DNA from 4 places in the Pseudomonas sp. DW-iso3 genome. Region 1 is predicted to be linked to each of the others. Evidence: predicted binding sites of a transcription regulator. Region 1 holds the regulator's gene; each other region holds the start of a gene.
What was found. Region 1 encodes sigma-54, which starts transcription at its own class of promoters, with help from an activator protein. Its sites were predicted from a motif close to ANTGGCATNNANNTTGCTNT; they were not measured.
Positions count from the first base shown of each region.

Region 2: AC4PS7_RS11090 (flagellar hook-length control protein FliK) is a predicted target of sigma-54. The motif match lies at 1,700-1,719, and genes of this name have one in related genera.
Region 3: flgB (flagellar basal body rod protein FlgB) is a predicted target of sigma-54. The motif match lies at 2,474-2,493, and genes of this name have one in related genera.
Region 4: AC4PS7_RS09855 (circularly permuted type 2 ATP-grasp protein) is a predicted target of sigma-54. The motif match lies at 2,200-2,219, and genes of this name have one in related genera.

Region 1 is NZ_JBZXDZ010000001.1:223,403-227,306, reverse strand. It holds gene lptA (lipopolysaccharide transport periplasmic protein LptA) at 1-473, shown strand, start outside; gene lptB (LPS export ABC transporter ATP-binding protein) at 473-1,198, shown strand; gene AC4PS7_RS01085 (RNA polymerase factor sigma-54) at 1,384-2,877, shown strand; gene hpf (ribosome hibernation-promoting factor, HPF/YfiA family) at 2,953-3,258, shown strand; gene ptsN (PTS IIA-like nitrogen regulatory protein PtsN) at 3,269-3,733, shown strand; gene rapZ (RNase adapter RapZ) at 3,736-3,904, shown strand, end outside.
Region 2 is NZ_JBZXDZ010000003.1:426,528-430,431, forward strand. It holds gene AC4PS7_RS11080 (ATP-binding SpoIIE family protein phosphatase) at 1-1,254, shown strand, start outside; gene AC4PS7_RS11085 (Hpt domain-containing protein) at 1,285-1,629, shown strand; gene AC4PS7_RS11090 (flagellar hook-length control protein FliK) at 1,769-3,100, shown strand; gene fliL (flagellar basal body-associated protein FliL) at 3,336-3,836, shown strand; gene fliM (flagellar motor switch protein FliM) at 3,846-3,904, shown strand, end outside.
Region 3 is NZ_JBZXDZ010000003.1:90,753-94,656, forward strand. It holds gene flgA (flagellar basal body P-ring formation chaperone FlgA) at 1-333, opposite strand, end outside; gene AC4PS7_RS09525 (chemotaxis protein CheV) at 426-1,358, shown strand; gene cheR (protein-glutamate O-methyltransferase CheR) at 1,403-2,230, shown strand; gene flgB (flagellar basal body rod protein FlgB) at 2,538-2,945, shown strand; gene flgC (flagellar basal body rod protein FlgC) at 2,949-3,392, shown strand; gene flgD (flagellar hook assembly protein FlgD) at 3,409-3,904, shown strand, end outside.
Region 4 is NZ_JBZXDZ010000003.1:154,771-158,674, reverse strand. It holds gene AC4PS7_RS09860 (alpha-E domain-containing protein) at 1-753, opposite strand, end outside; gene AC4PS7_RS09855 (circularly permuted type 2 ATP-grasp protein) at 758-2,167, opposite strand; gene AC4PS7_RS09850 (ribonuclease E inhibitor RraB) at 2,580-2,921, opposite strand; gene AC4PS7_RS09845 (hypothetical protein) at 3,135-3,371, opposite strand; gene AC4PS7_RS09840 (START domain-containing protein) at 3,475-3,904, opposite strand, start outside.

The sequences.
Region 1 (3,904 bases):
GCGCCTGGGCTCTGCCGAACGATAGCCAGCAGCCGATCCACATCTCGGCTGACGATGCGCAGCTGGATGACAAGCAAGGTGTCGCCACCTACACCGGTGGCGTGATCATTACCCAGGGTTCGATGAAGATCACCGGTAATACGGTGACCCTGACTCGCACCGCTGCCGGCGACATCGACGTGGTGACTTCCGTGGGCAACCTGGCTTACTTCGAACAGAAGCAGTCGCCTACCGACACCGGCCCGATGAAAGGCTACGGCAAGACCATCCAGTACCACGCCCAGCAGAACCGCATCGTGCTGATCGATCAGGCCAAGGTGCTCAGCCCCGATGGCAACTCCACGGAAGGCGAGAAAATCACCTACGACACCGTGAAACAGATCGCTAACGCCGGTCGTGCCAATGGCAGCAAGGTCACTGCACCACGCCCACGCATCGACATGGTTATCCAGCCGAAGAAGAAGGCCGAGTAATGGCAACCCTGAAAGCCCAGCATCTGGCCAAGGCCTATAAAAGCCGTCAGGTCGTGCGCGACGTCAGCCTGTCGATCGACAGCGGCCAGATCGTCGGCTTGCTCGGCCCCAACGGTGCCGGCAAGACCACCTGCTTCTACATGATCGTCGGCCTGGTCCAGGCGGACCAGGGTCGCGTGCTGATCGACGACCTGGACGTGAGCCACCAGCCGATGCACGGCCGTGCACGCGCCGGTATCGGCTATCTCCCGCAGGAGGCGTCGATCTTCCGCAAACTGTCGGTCGCCGATAACATCATGGCGATCCTCGAGACCCGCAAGGAACTCGACCGTGACGGCCGCCGCAAGGAACTGGAAAGCCTGCTGCAGGAATTCCACATCAACCACATTCGCGACAACCTCGGCATGAGCCTGTCCGGTGGTGAGCGTCGTCGTGTGGAAATCGCCCGCGCCCTGGCCACTGCCCCCAAGTTCATTCTGCTGGACGAACCGTTTGCCGGCGTCGACCCGATCTCGGTCGGCGACATCAAGCAGATCATCCATCACCTCAAGGCCAAGGGCATTGGCGTGCTGATCACTGACCACAACGTCCGTGAGACCCTCGATATCTGCGAAACCGCGTATATCGTCAACGATGGCCAACTGATCGCCGAAGGTGACTCGGCCACCATCCTGGCCAACGATCTGGTCAAGGAAGTGTACCTGGGTCACGAGTTCCGCCTGTAAACACCGTGGTGTCACGGCCGTTTGCCGAGGTGCGCGGGAGTCAATGAAAACCTCCGGATTTTTATTGTTACCGCGCTCTAGGCAAAGCCCCCGACATCAGGCATATAATTTGCTTATGTTTGGCGCTCACGCGCCCTGTCGTGGATGGCGCATTGCGCCGGCGAATAAGGTGTTAAGCCCCTGCCATGAAACCATCGCTAGTCCTGAGAATGGGCCAGCAGCTGACGATGACACCGCAGCTGCAACAGGCCATCCGCCTGCTCCAATTGTCGACCCTGGACCTGCAACAGGAAATCCAGGAGGCCTTGGAGTCCAACCCGATGCTCGAACGCCAGGAAGAAGGCGACGACTTCGATAATGCAGACCCGCTGGCCGATAACATCGAGCAAAAACCCAATTCCGACGTGCAGGAACCCTCCTATCAGGAAACCGCCCCTACGGTGGATAACCTTGAGGAAGGCGATTGGAACGAACGCATCCCCAACGAGCTTCCCGTCGACACGGCCTGGGAAGACGTCTACCAGACCAGCGCCAGCAGCCTGCCCAGCAATGACGATGACGAGTGGGACTTCACCACCCGCACCTCCGTTGGCGAGAGCCTGCAGAGCCATCTGCTCTGGCAACTGAACCTGGCGCCGATGTCGGACACCGATCGCTTGATCGCCGTGACCCTGATCGACTGCATCAACAACCAGGGTTATCTGGACGAGACGCTTGAAGAAATTCTTGAAGCCTTCGACCCGGAACTGGATATCGAGCTGGACGAGATTGAAGCCGTCCTGCACCGCATCCAGCAGTTCGAGCCCGCCGGCATCGGCGCACGCACCCTCAGCGAATGCCTGTTGCTGCAATTGCGCCAACTGCCGGCCAAGACGGCCTGGCTCACCGAGGCCCAGCGCCTGGTCACCGACTACATCGACTTGCTCGGCAGCCGCGACTACAGCCAGTTGATGCGCCGCATGAAGCTCAAGGAAGACGACCTGCGCCAGGTCATCGAGCTGGTACAGAGCCTCAACCCGCGCCCAGGCTCGCAAATCGAGTCGAGCGAAGCCGAATACGTAGTCCCCGACGTCATCGTACGCAAGGACAACGAGCGCTGGCTGGTAGAGCTGAACCAGGAGTCGGTGCCGCGCCTGCGCGTCAACCCGCAATACGCCGGTTTCGTACGTCGCGCCGATACCAGCGCCGACAACACCTTCATGCGCAACCAGTTGCAGGAAGCGCGCTGGTTCATCAAGAGCCTGCAAAGCCGCAACGAAACCCTGATGAAAGTGGCCACTCAGATCGTCGAGCACCAGCGCGGCTTCCTGGAATACGGCGACGAGGCGATGAAACCGCTGGTACTGCATGACATCGCCGAAGCGGTTGGCATGCATGAATCGACGATTTCCCGGGTGACCACCCAGAAATTCATGCATACCCCACGGGGTATTTATGAACTGAAATACTTTTTCTCCAGCCATGTCAGCACCTCCGAAGGCGGTGAATGCTCGTCCACGGCGATTCGCGCGATCATCAAAAAACTGGTTGCTGCGGAAAATCAGAAAAAGCCATTGAGTGACAGTAAGATCGCTGGTTTACTGGAGGCACAAGGCATTCAGGTCGCCCGTCGAACCGTCGCCAAGTACCGCGAATCCCTTGGGATCGCGCCTTCCAGCGAGCGTAAGCGTTTGATGTGACGGGCGGGCCACAGCGTTCCAGTGGCAGGTAGTCCTACCTGCCGCTTTATGCACTGGCAACGAAGGAGAAGCTGTATGCAAGTCAACATCAGTGGACACCATGTAGAAGTCACCCCTCCATTGCGCGAATACGTCGAGCAGAAGCTGAAACGGCTTGAGGGTCATTTCGACAAGATCACCAATGTGCAAGTCATCATGAAGGTCGACAAGCTTCAGCAGAAAATTGAGGCGACTCTCCAGATACCCGGTGGCGAAGTAGTCGCCAATGCCGAGCATGAAGACATGTATGCATCAATCGACTTGCTCACAGACAAGCTTGACCGCCAACTTAAAAAGCATAAGGAAAAGAATCTGAGCCTGCTTCAGGGCACAGGTCGTTAACTCTCCCCCCATGATCCGACTTGAAACCATCCTGACCCCCGGCCGTTCCCTTGTGAACGCGCCGGGCGGCAGCAAGAAGAAAGCCCTTGAGCAAATTGCCAACCTGATCAGCCGCGAAGTGCCTGAACTGGAAATGCAAGATGTCTACGAGGCTCTGATTGCCCGTGAAAAACTCGGTTCCACCGGTTTTGGCAACGGCATCGCCATTCCGCACTGCCGCCTCAAAGGCTGCGAGACCCCAGTCAGCGCCCTGCTTCACCTGGACGCTCCCATCGATTTCGACGCTATCGACGGTGCCCCGGTCGACCTGCTGTTTGTACTGCTGGTCCCGCAGGCTGCCACCGATGCGCACCTGGAACTGCTTCGGCAGATCGCCAGCATGCTCGACCGCAAGGACGTACGCGACAAACTGCGCAGCGCCAAAAGCAACGAGGCGCTTTACCAGGTTGTCCTGGATGAACAGAACGGGCAGTAATCATGCGCTTGATCATCGTCAGCGGCCGCTCCGGCTCGGGTAAAAGCACCGCCCTCAACGTTCTTGAGGACAGCGGTTTCTATTGCATCGACAACCTGCCCGCCGGCCTGCTGCCGGAATTGGCGGAACGCGCGTTGATCCACACCGAACTGGCTCAGCCTCTGGTTGCCG
Region 2 (3,904 bases), on a different contig from region 1:
CGAGTGGCCAAGGCGGTGTTCGATAAGGTCGCGCATTCGGGCTGTATCAATGCCGCGCCGAATATTCGCTACCTGCAATCGCCCTATGCGCTGTTCAACGGTGACCTGTTGTTGGCGGCCTACACGCCGTCCGGTGATATGCACGTGCTGCTCGGCGACTTCACCGGCCATGGCCTGCCGGCAGCGGTGGGGGCCATGCCTCTGGCGGAAGTGTTCTATGGCATGACCGCCAAAGGCTATGGCCTCGCGCAGACCCTGCGGGAGATGAACGCCAAACTCAAACGTATCCTGCCGGTGGACATGTTCTGCTGCGCCACCCTGTTGTGCCTGAGCACGCAGCGACGGGTGGTGGAGGTATGGAACGGCGGCATGCCCGAAGGCTACAGGCATGAAATCGCCACCGGCCGGCGCACGCCGCTGGAATCGCGGCACTTGCCGTTGGGGGTACTGTCGGCGCAAGCCTTTGATGATCGTACTGAAGTCTGGCCCATGGCCCTGGGTGACCGGGTGTTCCTGCTGTCTGATGGGGTGTTGGATACCGCCGATGCCAACGATCAACTGTTCGGCGCTGAACGCTTGCAACAGGTGTTTGCCGCCAATCGCGAGCCTGATCGTTTATTTGAAGACATCGAACAGGCCCTGGCGGCGTTTCGCGGTGAAGTGCGCGATGACGTGAGCATGGTGGAAATCACCTTGCAGCCTGACCAGCAACTGCGCGCCACGGGGCCGTTGTATGCGGACAGCGGGCAGTCGTGTCCGCTGGATTGGTCGGTGAGTTTCGAGTTTCGCGCCGAGACCTTGAAGCGTTACAACCCGTTGCCGTATCTACTGCAACTGTTGTTGGAGATTCATGGGTTGCGTGAGCAAAGTGGGGCGCTCTACAGCGTGATGGCGGAGCTGTATTCCAATGCCCTTGAGCACGGCGTCTTGGGTCTGGACTCTCGGCTCAAGCGTGACGCCCAAGGGTTTGCCGAGTATTACCGTCAGCGTAATGACCGCCTCGCGCAACTCAATAGCGGGTATATACGGGTGCATGTGCAGGTGGTGCCGATCGGGGCGGGTGGGAAGATGACCCTGCGCATTGAAGACAGCGGTTCGGGGTTTGATGTGGAGCAGGTGCTGGCGCGGCCGCTGGATATCGACCGTCTGTCTGGCCGTGGCTTGAGTCTGGTACGGCAGTTGAGCAGCGAGGTAGGCTGGTCGGATGGTGGGCGCAGTGTGTGCGTGGAGTTTTCCTGGGAGGCTCTGGCATAATCCGCCGATTCTTGATCAAGGAGCGAGCAAGTGGTTGATCTACATCTGGACCCGGCGGTGTTGTCGGGTTTGCAGGAAGTCATGGAAGGCGAGTATCCGAAGTTGCTTGATACCTTTCTCGATGATTCCCAGAAGCGCGTCGAGGCGCTGCGCAAGGCGCGGGATGATGCGAAGGCGTTGGGGCGGATTGCGCATAGTTTCAAGGGGAGTAGCGGTAACCTTGGGGCGGTGCGGTTGGCGCAGTTGTGTCAGCGGCTGGAGGTTGAGTCGGTTGAATCCACTACGGATTTGGGGGCGCTCGTGGATCAGATTGATCATGAGTTTGCGTTGGTTAAGCCGATGTATGAGTCGGAGCGGCAGCGGTTTGGGGTTTGAGTCGCTGTAAGCGCGAAGCCCTAAGCGGCCGTTACCGAGAAAATGGATATTTACTCGGTCGATATACCAACCTGGCCCAACTCTTGCTCTACCTCCAGATACTGCATCCCCGATCCCTATGCAGTGGAGACCTTTACCTATGCCAGTCGCCCCGAATTCGCTCCTTCAGGCTGCCCCCGCGGCCAAGCCTCAAGCGCCCACCGCCAACCCACCGGCAGTGGCAGCGGACCCACGGGACAAGGGCCCTGGCTTCGCTCAAGTGTTTGCCAGCCAGGGTTCCAAGCCCACGGCCAAGGCCGACGACAACGCGCCCAAATCCACCGCAGGCAAGCCTTCCGACGCCAGCGCCAAGCCGGCAGCGGGCAACGACAAGCCTGCCGCCAGCACACCAGCCGTTGCCGATAGCGGCAAACCCTTGCCTGCCACACCTCCGGCCAACACCGACGACAGTGCCAGCAAGGATGACGACGCGCCCGCCGACCCGTCCCTGGTGCAGCAGCCCCCGGTGGACCCGGTCGTCGACCCTGCATTGATTGCCACCGTCACCCCGGTGGCCGTGCCGGTTGAAACCCCAGCGCCTGTCACCAACAAGGATGAAAAAGCCCTGCCGGTGGTGGCGGCGCCGGTCGCTGCGACTGAGCAGGCCAAGCCGGCCTTCGATCCAGAGGCCGATCCCCTGGACGCCATGCCCGCCGTGCGCCTGGCGATGGAGCAGGGCGGTCACGTGTCGGCCAGCAGTCAGGCCCAGGCAAAAAACGCTCCGGCACCGACCCTGGATCAACCCACCGCCGCACAGAACTTTGCCGCAGGCCTGGCCACTATGGTCGACCAGCAAGCCACCAAGGACAGCACTGACCAGGGCGGTGACAAGGCTTTCAGCGGGCTGATCGACGACGGTCTCAAGGACCTGAAGAACGCCAGCAGCGACACCCGTGTCGATGACTTCGCCAACCGTCTGGCCGCGTTGACGCAAGCCGCCACGCCGAAGACCGCCAACGCCTTGCCGCCGGTGACCAATGCACCATTGGCCATGCACCAGAGCGGCTGGACCGACGAAATCGTCAACCGCGTGATGTACCTGTCCAGCGCCAACCTCAAGTCGGCGGAGATCCAGTTGCAGCCGGCTGAACTCGGTCGCCTGGACATCAAGGTCAACATGACCGCCGACCAGCAGGCCCAGGTCAACTTCATGAGCGCCCATCCGGTGGTACGTGAAGCGTTGGAAAGCCAGTCCGGCCGTTTGCGGGAGATGTTCGCCCAGCAGGGCATGGGCCAAGTGGATGTGAACGTGTCCGACCAGTCCCGTGGCCAGGAGCAACAGCAGCAACAGGCCCAGACCCGTGGCGTGAGCGGCAGCGGCGGGCGCGGTGGTGATAACAGCGACAGTGGTAGCCACATTGATGTGGCTGAAGCCGTGGCGCCGGTCACCTCAACCGTAATCGGCTCCAGCGCCGTCGATTACTACGCCTGACTCGAGCCCTGCACAGGCCCAAATGTGGGAGCGGGCTTGCTCGCGAAAGCGGTGTATCAGTCGCTGAATCAGTCGACTGACCTATTGCTTTCGCGAGCAAGCCCGCTCCCGCATGGGACCTGTTCCATGGCCAATATCGTAGCCCTCTTCCAAATCCACCAGACAACTCTGGCATAACACTTGCTCTTGCCTTTCCGTAGATCTATGAATTCCCGAATAGTGACGGATTATTGGCATGGCGAAGAGCGACGACGCAGCAAAAGCACCCGCAGGCAAAGGTAAGCTCAAGCTTATCCTGTTGATAGTCGTGGGCCTGCTCCTGGCCATCGGCGCCTCGGTCGGCGGCACTTGGTACATTATGCACAGCAATGCCAGCAAGCCGGCACCCGCTGCCGAAACCGCCAGTAACGTCAAGCAACCGGCAATCTTCGAGCCGATGCTTCCGGCCTTTGTCGCCAACTTCAATCAGAACGGTCGTCAGCGTTACCTGCAGGTGAGCATCACGTTGCTGGCCCGCAACCAGTCGGACCTGGACGCCCTCAAGGTGCACATGCCAGTGATCCGCAACAACCTGGTGATGCTGTTCTCCAGTCAGGCCTTCGACACACTTGCCACCCCGGTGGGCCAGGAAATGCTGCGCCAGAAGGTCACGGCCAGCGTGCAGGAAGTGGCCCAGAAGGAACTCGGCAAAGTCGTGGTCGAGCAGGCGCTCTTCACTAACTTCGTATTGCAGTAGGATCACGACATGGCCGTGCAAGACCTGCTGTCCCAGGATGAAATCGACGCGCTGCTGCATGGCGTCGA
Region 3 (3,904 bases), on a different contig from region 1:
GCAGCGCACCTTGACCGTCACCCGGCCAATCGGCTGAGCGGGGCTTTCCAGGGTGGCTGTCAATTCCTTGTCGCACTTTGGCATGCGCAAGCGCGGGTCCAGTTGGTTGACCTGGATTTCATAACGCCCCGGTGTCTGGGTGGTCGCCAGATAATCTTCTACAGTGAACTCAAGAAAGCCTTGGGTGACGCCGATAAGTAGATCAGGCAAGGTGACGTTGTCCGCACGGGCCGTAGTGCCCAGGCCTAGGGCAAGCAACACCAGCGGTGCGCAGAGCAATCTGCGAAACCGTGTCAGGATGGGGCGTCGGGAAACTGTCGTTTTAATATCCATGACCAATAAATAGCAAAGGCCGTGCCGTTTAGCGTTGGTGCGCGTCACTGCCCTTATAGGTATGGCCAAAGGTTCAGCGTGGGAGTCAAGGCATGGCAGGAGTAATGGATTCAGTAAACCAGCGCACACAGCTGGTAGGGCAGAATCGCCTGGAGTTGTTGCTTTTTCGCCTGGATGGCAAGCAGCTGTATGGCATCAACGTGTTCAAGGTGCGGGAAGTGCTGCAATGCCCCAAGTTGACGATCATGCCCAAGTCCAGCCCGGTGGTGTGTGGCGTTGCCAACATCCGTGGTGCGACGATCCCGATTCTTGACCTGGCCCTGGCCACGGGTTCGGCAGGATTGCAGGACCGTGAGAGCCCGTTCGTTATCATTACCGAGTACAACACCAAGACCCAGGGTTTTCTGGTGCGCTCGGTGGAGCGCATCGTCAACATGAACTGGGAAGAGATCCATCCGCCGCCCAAGGGCACCGGTCGCGATCACTACCTCACGGCGGTGACACGGGTGGATAACCAGTTGGTGGAAATCATCGACGTGGAGAAGATCCTCGCCGAAGTGGCGCCGACCTCGGAAACGATTTCCGTGGGGGTGGTGGACGCCGAAACCGCGCACAAGGCCGTTTCCCTGCGGGTGCTGACGGTGGACGACTCCTCGGTGGCGCGTAAACAGGTGACCCGTTGCCTGCAGACCGTCGGCGTGGAGGTAGTGGCCCTCAACGACGGTCGCCAAGCGTTGGATTACCTGCGCAAGCTGGTGGACGACGGCAAGAAGCCGGAAGAAGAATTCTTGATGATGATCTCCGACATCGAGATGCCGGAAATGGACGGCTACACCCTCACGGCCGAGATACGCAACGATCCACGCATGCAAAAATTGCACATCATCCTGCATACTTCGTTGTCGGGGGTATTCAACCAGGCGATGGTCAAGAAGGTCGGTGCCGATGACTTCCTGGCCAAATTCCGTCCTGATGACCTGGCATCCCGGGTAGTCGACCGGATCAAGGCAGCAGATCACGGCTAGGGGGCATTTCCCCTGGCGGTCACACGATTTAAGAGGCGGTATCATTGTCTACGGGTAATTTGGATTTCGAGCAGTTCCGGGTCTTCCTGGAAAAAGCCTGTGGCATATTGCTCGGTGAAAACAAGCAGTACCTGGTATCCAGCCGTCTCAACAAACTGATGGAGCAGCAGGGCATCAAGTCGTTGGGTGAGCTGGTTCAGCGCATCCAGGGGCAGCCGCGCAGCGGGCTCAAGGAGATGGTGGTCGATGCCATGACCACCAACGAAACCCTGTGGTTTCGTGACACCTACCCCTTTGAAGTGCTCAAGAACAAAGTGCTGCCGGAGGCTATCAAGGCCAGCCCGGGCCAGCGCCTGCGGATCTGGTCGGCCGCCTGCTCTTCGGGGCAGGAGCCCTACTCGATTTCGATGTCCATCGATGAGTTTGAGCGGACTAACATGGGCCAGTTGAAGGCCGGAGCGCAAATCGTCGCCACCGACCTCTCCGGCACCATGCTCACCAATTGCAAGACCGGCGAGTACGACAGCCTGGCCCTGGGCCGTGGTTTGTCCCAGGAACGCCTGCAACGTTACTTCGACCCGAAAGGGGCTGGGCGTTGGGCGGTCAAGGCGCCGATCAAGAACCGTGTGGAGTTTCGCTCGTTCAACCTGCTCGACAGCTACGCCAGCCTGGGCAAGTTCGACATGGTGTTCTGCCGCAACGTGCTGATCTACTTCTCGGCCGAAGTGAAGAAAGACATCCTGCTGCGCATCCATGGCACGCTCAAGCGCGGCGGCTATCTGTTCCTCGGCGCTTCGGAAGCGCTAAATGGTCTGCCGGACCATTATCAGATGGTGCAGTGCAGCCCTGGGATCATTTACCAGGCCAAATAGTACGCAAACCTAAATGTGGGAGCGGGCTTGCTCGCGAATAAGGTCTGTCAGTCATAGATAAGTTGACTGCTCCACCGCATTCGCGAGCAAGCCCGCTCCCACATTTGTTTTGCGGCAACCCTCCCAATAGCGGCAACCCCCCATTGCCGCTTTACTGGCGCCACGCGGAAAGCGTTTGCCGCTTTTCTGGCATTGCCACCCGGCAATCTCCCCTCAAGCCCTTGATTTACTGGCCTTCAGTAGATTGGCATGCACCTTGCTATAACCCAGTTAACGAACAGCAGGTCAGCCCTTAAAGGTTTCCACCATGAGCATCAGCTTCGATAAAGCGCTCGGTATCCACGAACAAGCCCTGGGCTTCCGCGCCCAGCGTGCCGAAGTCCTGGCCAACAACATTGCCAACGCCGACACCCCGAACTACAAGGCTCGGGATTTGGACTTCTCCGCCGTGCTCGCTGCACAGCAGGACAAGACCAAGAACGGCACCTTCGCCTTGAACATGACCAACAGCCGTCATATCGAAGCGCAAGGCCTGAGCAATGGTGACGAGTCGCTGCTGTATCGCACGCCGATGCAGCCGTCGATCGACCAGAACACCGTCGACGCGCAGCTGGAGCAATCGGCCTACGCCGAGAACTCGGTGAACTTCCAGGCCAGCTTCACCCTGCTTAACAGCAAATTCAAAGGGCTGATGTCAGCCCTGCGTGGAGAGTAAGCCATGTCCCTGTCCAGTGTTTTCAATATTGCCGGCAGTGGCATGAGCGCGCAGACCACGCGCTTGAACACCGTCGCCAGTAACATCGCCAACGCCGAGACCGTGTCTTCGAGCATTGACCAGACTTACCGCGCCCGTCACCCGGTGTTCGCCACCATGTTCCAGGGCGGCCAGGCAGGTGGCAGTGATTCGTTGTTCCAGGACCAGGGGGCCGCAGGCTCCGGCGTGCAAGTGCTGGGTGTGGTCGAAGACCAGAGCAACCTTGAAGCCCGCTACGAACCCAACCATCCCGCCGCGAACGAAAAGGGTTATGTCTATTACCCGAACGTCAACGTGGTCGAGGAAATGGCCGACATGATTTCCGCCAGCCGCTCGTTCCAGACCAATGCGGAAATGATGAACACTGCCAAAACCATGATGCAGAAGGTCCTGACCCTGGGTCAGTGATAAGGGGCGCCAAATAATGGCCATCGTTGATACGAGTAACAACACGCCAGTCCAGGACCTTTTCAATTCCAAGGTCAAAACTGCCCAGGACAACAGCAGCGTCACTGATGCTGCCAATAAGGCCACGGGCAAACAATCGCTGGGCAAGGATGCGTTCTTGCAGCTGTTGGTCACCCAACTGAAAAACCAGAACCCGCTGTCGCCGCAAGACAACGGCGCGTTCGTGGCCCAACTGGCGCAGTTCAGCAGCCTGGAAGGCATCAACACCCTGAATGATTCGGTGAATGCGATCTCCAGCAACTTCAGCTCGTCGCAAGCGCTGCAGGCGTCGTCGCTGGTCGGGCGCTCGATCATCATCCAGACCGACAAGGCCATGGTTGATACCAGCAAGAGCATGACCGGATCGGTGGATGTCACAGCGGCGACCGGCAATGTCTCCGTCAAGATCACTGACAAAGACGGCAATGTGGTGCGCACCATCGAAATGGGGGCCCAGAGCGCCGGTACCCAGA
Region 4 (3,904 bases), on a different contig from region 1:
GATCTCTTCACTGCAGGCGCGCAGCGAGCGCGGCACATCGGCGCGCAACAGCAACAACTCGGCGACTTGCCGCGCGCCGGGCGCATCGCGGTAGATCTCGGTGTAGGCCTCGAACGACGACAACGCGCGCAACAAGGCGCTCCACTGATAGTAGGCGTGCGCTGTGCCATCGGTGACGGCGTCGGCACGGTCGCCGGCCATTTCATAGCGGGCGTCCAGCAGGCGCAGCGTGTTGTCGGCACGCTCGATGAAAGTGCCCAGGCGAATGAAGCGAAATGCATCGTTACGCATGATGGTGCCGTAGGTGGCGCCGCGGAACAGATGAGAACGCTCTTTTACCCACTCACAGAACCGGCTCATGCCATAGCGGCTCAAGCCCTGCTGGGCGATATCGCGAATATCCAGCCAGGTGGCGTTGATGTTTTCCCACATATCGGCGGTAATTCGCCCACGCACTGCATGGGCGCTGGCCCGCGCGGCGCCAAGGCAACTGTAGATGCTGGCCGGGTTGGCAGCATCCAGCGCAAAGAAGTGCAACAGGCGTTCGGCGTGCAGCTCACCGTGACGTTCGTGGTAATCCTCCAGGGTGCCGGTGATCAACAGCGGCATGGCCAGTTCGTGCAGGCCATCGCCACGCCCGTCCTGGGGCATCAGCGACAGCGAATAGCTGACATCGAGCATGCGTGCGAGGTTTTCCGCACGCTCCAGGTAGCGCGACATCCAGTACAGATCCGAGGCAGTTCTACTCAACATGGCATCAGTCCTCGACCACCCAGGTGTCTTTGGTGCCGCCGCCCTGGGACGAGTTGACCACCAACGAGCCTTCGCGCAGTGCCACTCGGGTCAAGCCGCCAGGCACGACACGGGTTTCCTTGCCGGACAACACAAACGGGCGCAGGTCGATATGACGCGGCGCGATGCCGTTTTCGACAAAGGTCGGGCACGTGGATAAACACAGGGTCGGCTGGGCGATATAGGCGTGGGGCTTGGCCTTGATACGGGCGCGGAAGGCTTCGATTTCCGCAACGGTGGACGCTGGGCCCACCAGCATGCCGTAGCCGCCTGAGCCTTGGGTTTCCTTTACCACCAGGTCTGGCAGGTTGGCCAGCACGTGGGACAGTTCGTCGGGCTTACGGCACTGGAACGTCGGAACGTTCTTCAGGATGGGTTCTTCATCCAGGTAAAAACGGATCATCTCGGTGACGAAAGGGTATACCGACTTGTCATCCGCCACGCCGGTGCCAATCGCATTGGCCAGCACCACATTACCCGAGCGATAGGCCGCAAGCAGGCCCGGCACACCAAGCATGGACGCCGGGTTGAAAGCCAATGGGTCGAGGAACGCGTCATCGAGACGGCGGTAGATCACGTCCACGGCCTTGGGCCCGTCGGTAGTGCGCATGAAGACACGGTCATCGCGCACGAACAGATCGGCGCCCTCCACCAGTTCCACGCCCATTTCTCGCGCGAGAAAGGCATGTTCGAAGAACGCGCTGTTGAAACGGCCCGGCGTCAGCACGACCACGCTGGGATTATCCAGAGGGCTGGAGCTTTTCAAGGTGTCCAGCAACAGGTTGGGGTAGTGGTCGATGGGCGCGATGCGCTGGGCGGCGAACAGTTCGGGGAACAGGCGCATCATCATCTTACGGTCTTCGAGCATGTAGCTCACGCCGCTCGGTGTGCGCAGGTTGTCCTCGAGCACGTAATAGGTGCCGTCACCATCGCGTACGAGGTCGACGCCGGAGATGTGGGAATAAAGGTCACGATGCAGGTCCAAGCCCTGCATCGCCAACTGGTATTGCTCGTTGGCCAGCACCTGTTCGGCGGGAATGATTCCGGCCTTGATGATGCGCTGTTCGTGGTACAGATCGGCGAGAAACATGTTCAGCGCCTTGACCCGCTGGATACAGCCGCGCTCGACAATCCGCCATTCGCTGGCCGGAATACTGCGCGGGATGGTATCGAAAGGAATCAACCGCTCGGTGCCCTGCTCGTCGCCATAAAGCGTGAAGGTGATCCCGGCGCGGTGAAACAGCAAATCGGCCTCGCGTCGGCGCTGGGCCAACAGATCATCAGGGGTGTCGGCCAACCAGCGCGCGAACTCGCGGTAATGAGGCCGGACCTGGCCTGCCCCATCGTACATTTCATCGTAATAAGTGCGGATCATGCCGAACTCCTTGTCACCCGGGCGAAAGAACCATCGCAAGGCCCGTGCCAGCGGCATAAACACTTAAAAATCAGTGAGTTGAATTACAACCAGAATCCAGTCGCACCGTCCTGGTGCGCAGAATGCCCGGTGCACCGCCCGACGCTTCATCGCAATGCGGGCTTTGACTATCAACAGCATAGTCAGAGTTGATTTCACTGCCTGGCCAAGTCTGCGGATAATCGGCCCATCTGCTGAACAGGACACGTCCTAGCGCTTCAGCGAACCGCTCTTCCCTTTAAGCCACCCTCTTGGGTGGTTTTTTTTGCGCCCTGAAACATGTAGCAGCGAGGGCGATGTTGAGCATGCTGCACAAACAAAATCGGCCGACCCAAAAGGTCAGCCGACACGCTGTGCTGCTCATAAACTGCTGCTACATGGGTAACCCACGCACCTCCTGCTTCACGCCCCATCCCTCGATGATCCCGCCCAGCGGCTCGACCACCGCCCCGAAGTCCTGCTCGAAGTCTCCTATGCCATCGTAGGTGGCCGACATGATTTTACTCAGCTCCAGGTACCAGGCGCCGTCGTCGCGCGCACTGACCTGGGCATTCAGGGATTCCCCACGAAACTCACCCGCAGCCCTGCGCGCACGTTCCTCATCCGGGAAAATGGCGTAGAACTCGATGGGGTGAAAACGCGAGAAGTCGAAACCGCCTTCTTTCATGCGGCGCAGGACGTTGGTGCTGATGTCTTCTTGATAGGCTGTGCTCATGAAAAGTGCTCCTCGAATTGATGGATAGACTTTCCGTGCTTCCCGAAGCCCACGCCTTACTGGCGTGGGAACTACGGCAATAACTTCACCGCTGGAAAACAAGCATGTAGCTGACAAGACCAGAACCTAGCGATTCATTCGCTGATCTCCCTTGCAGAGTAGCGCGAAGCTTTCGCCTCCACCAGAGGGGTTTTAAGGGTGTACAGGGAATGTTCAGGCGGCGGGAGAGATGTCGAGAATCTGGATACCGTTCTGGTCTTTGAGGATCTTGAGCGTAGGTTCGGGCTGGCGGCCTTCGAAGTCGTTGAGATCGAGTTCGGCGGCAACGGGCACCAACTTGTTGCGAATCATGTGTGCCGCATCTTCGAGGCTGGGCTTCTGGTCGCAGGTGAACTGCTCGACGGACTTCACGCCGTGATCATCAACGAAGGTAATCTGCCACTTTTGCATCGGTGCCTCCTCGATAAAACCCGTGTGTGGGCTTACTTCTATCTGGACCTTGGGGGCTCGGCAAACGTTCCACCCAAGGTAGGAGACACCTGATCAACTGCGCTTACTTTTCAGCGCGTTCTTTCAAGGCTTTCAAGGTGTTGTACGGTGCGTCCACCACGAACTTGTTGGCCAGCCACGATGGCACGCTGCCGCCTGGCTCGGTGTGCACCTGGTAGGTGACTTCGGTTTGGTTGTCGCCTTTGGGCACCAGCTTCCAGAAGCCGTCGACCTGGGCGACACGTACGTAGCCTTTTTCTTCAGGCTTGTAGGTCGGCACACCTTCCAGCTTACGCGTCAGCGTGCCGTCGGCCGCCTTGGTCGTGGTGATATGCAGGTAGGAATCACGGTCCGTCACGGGAAACGGGGCTTTGAATTGGGTGTAGGTCCAACTCTCGTCGCCTTTCTTATCGACCAGCTTCTGGGACTTGCACTCGTGGATCCAGGCACAGGCACCGGCTACGTCTTCCTGGAGGGCGACGACTTTTGCCACT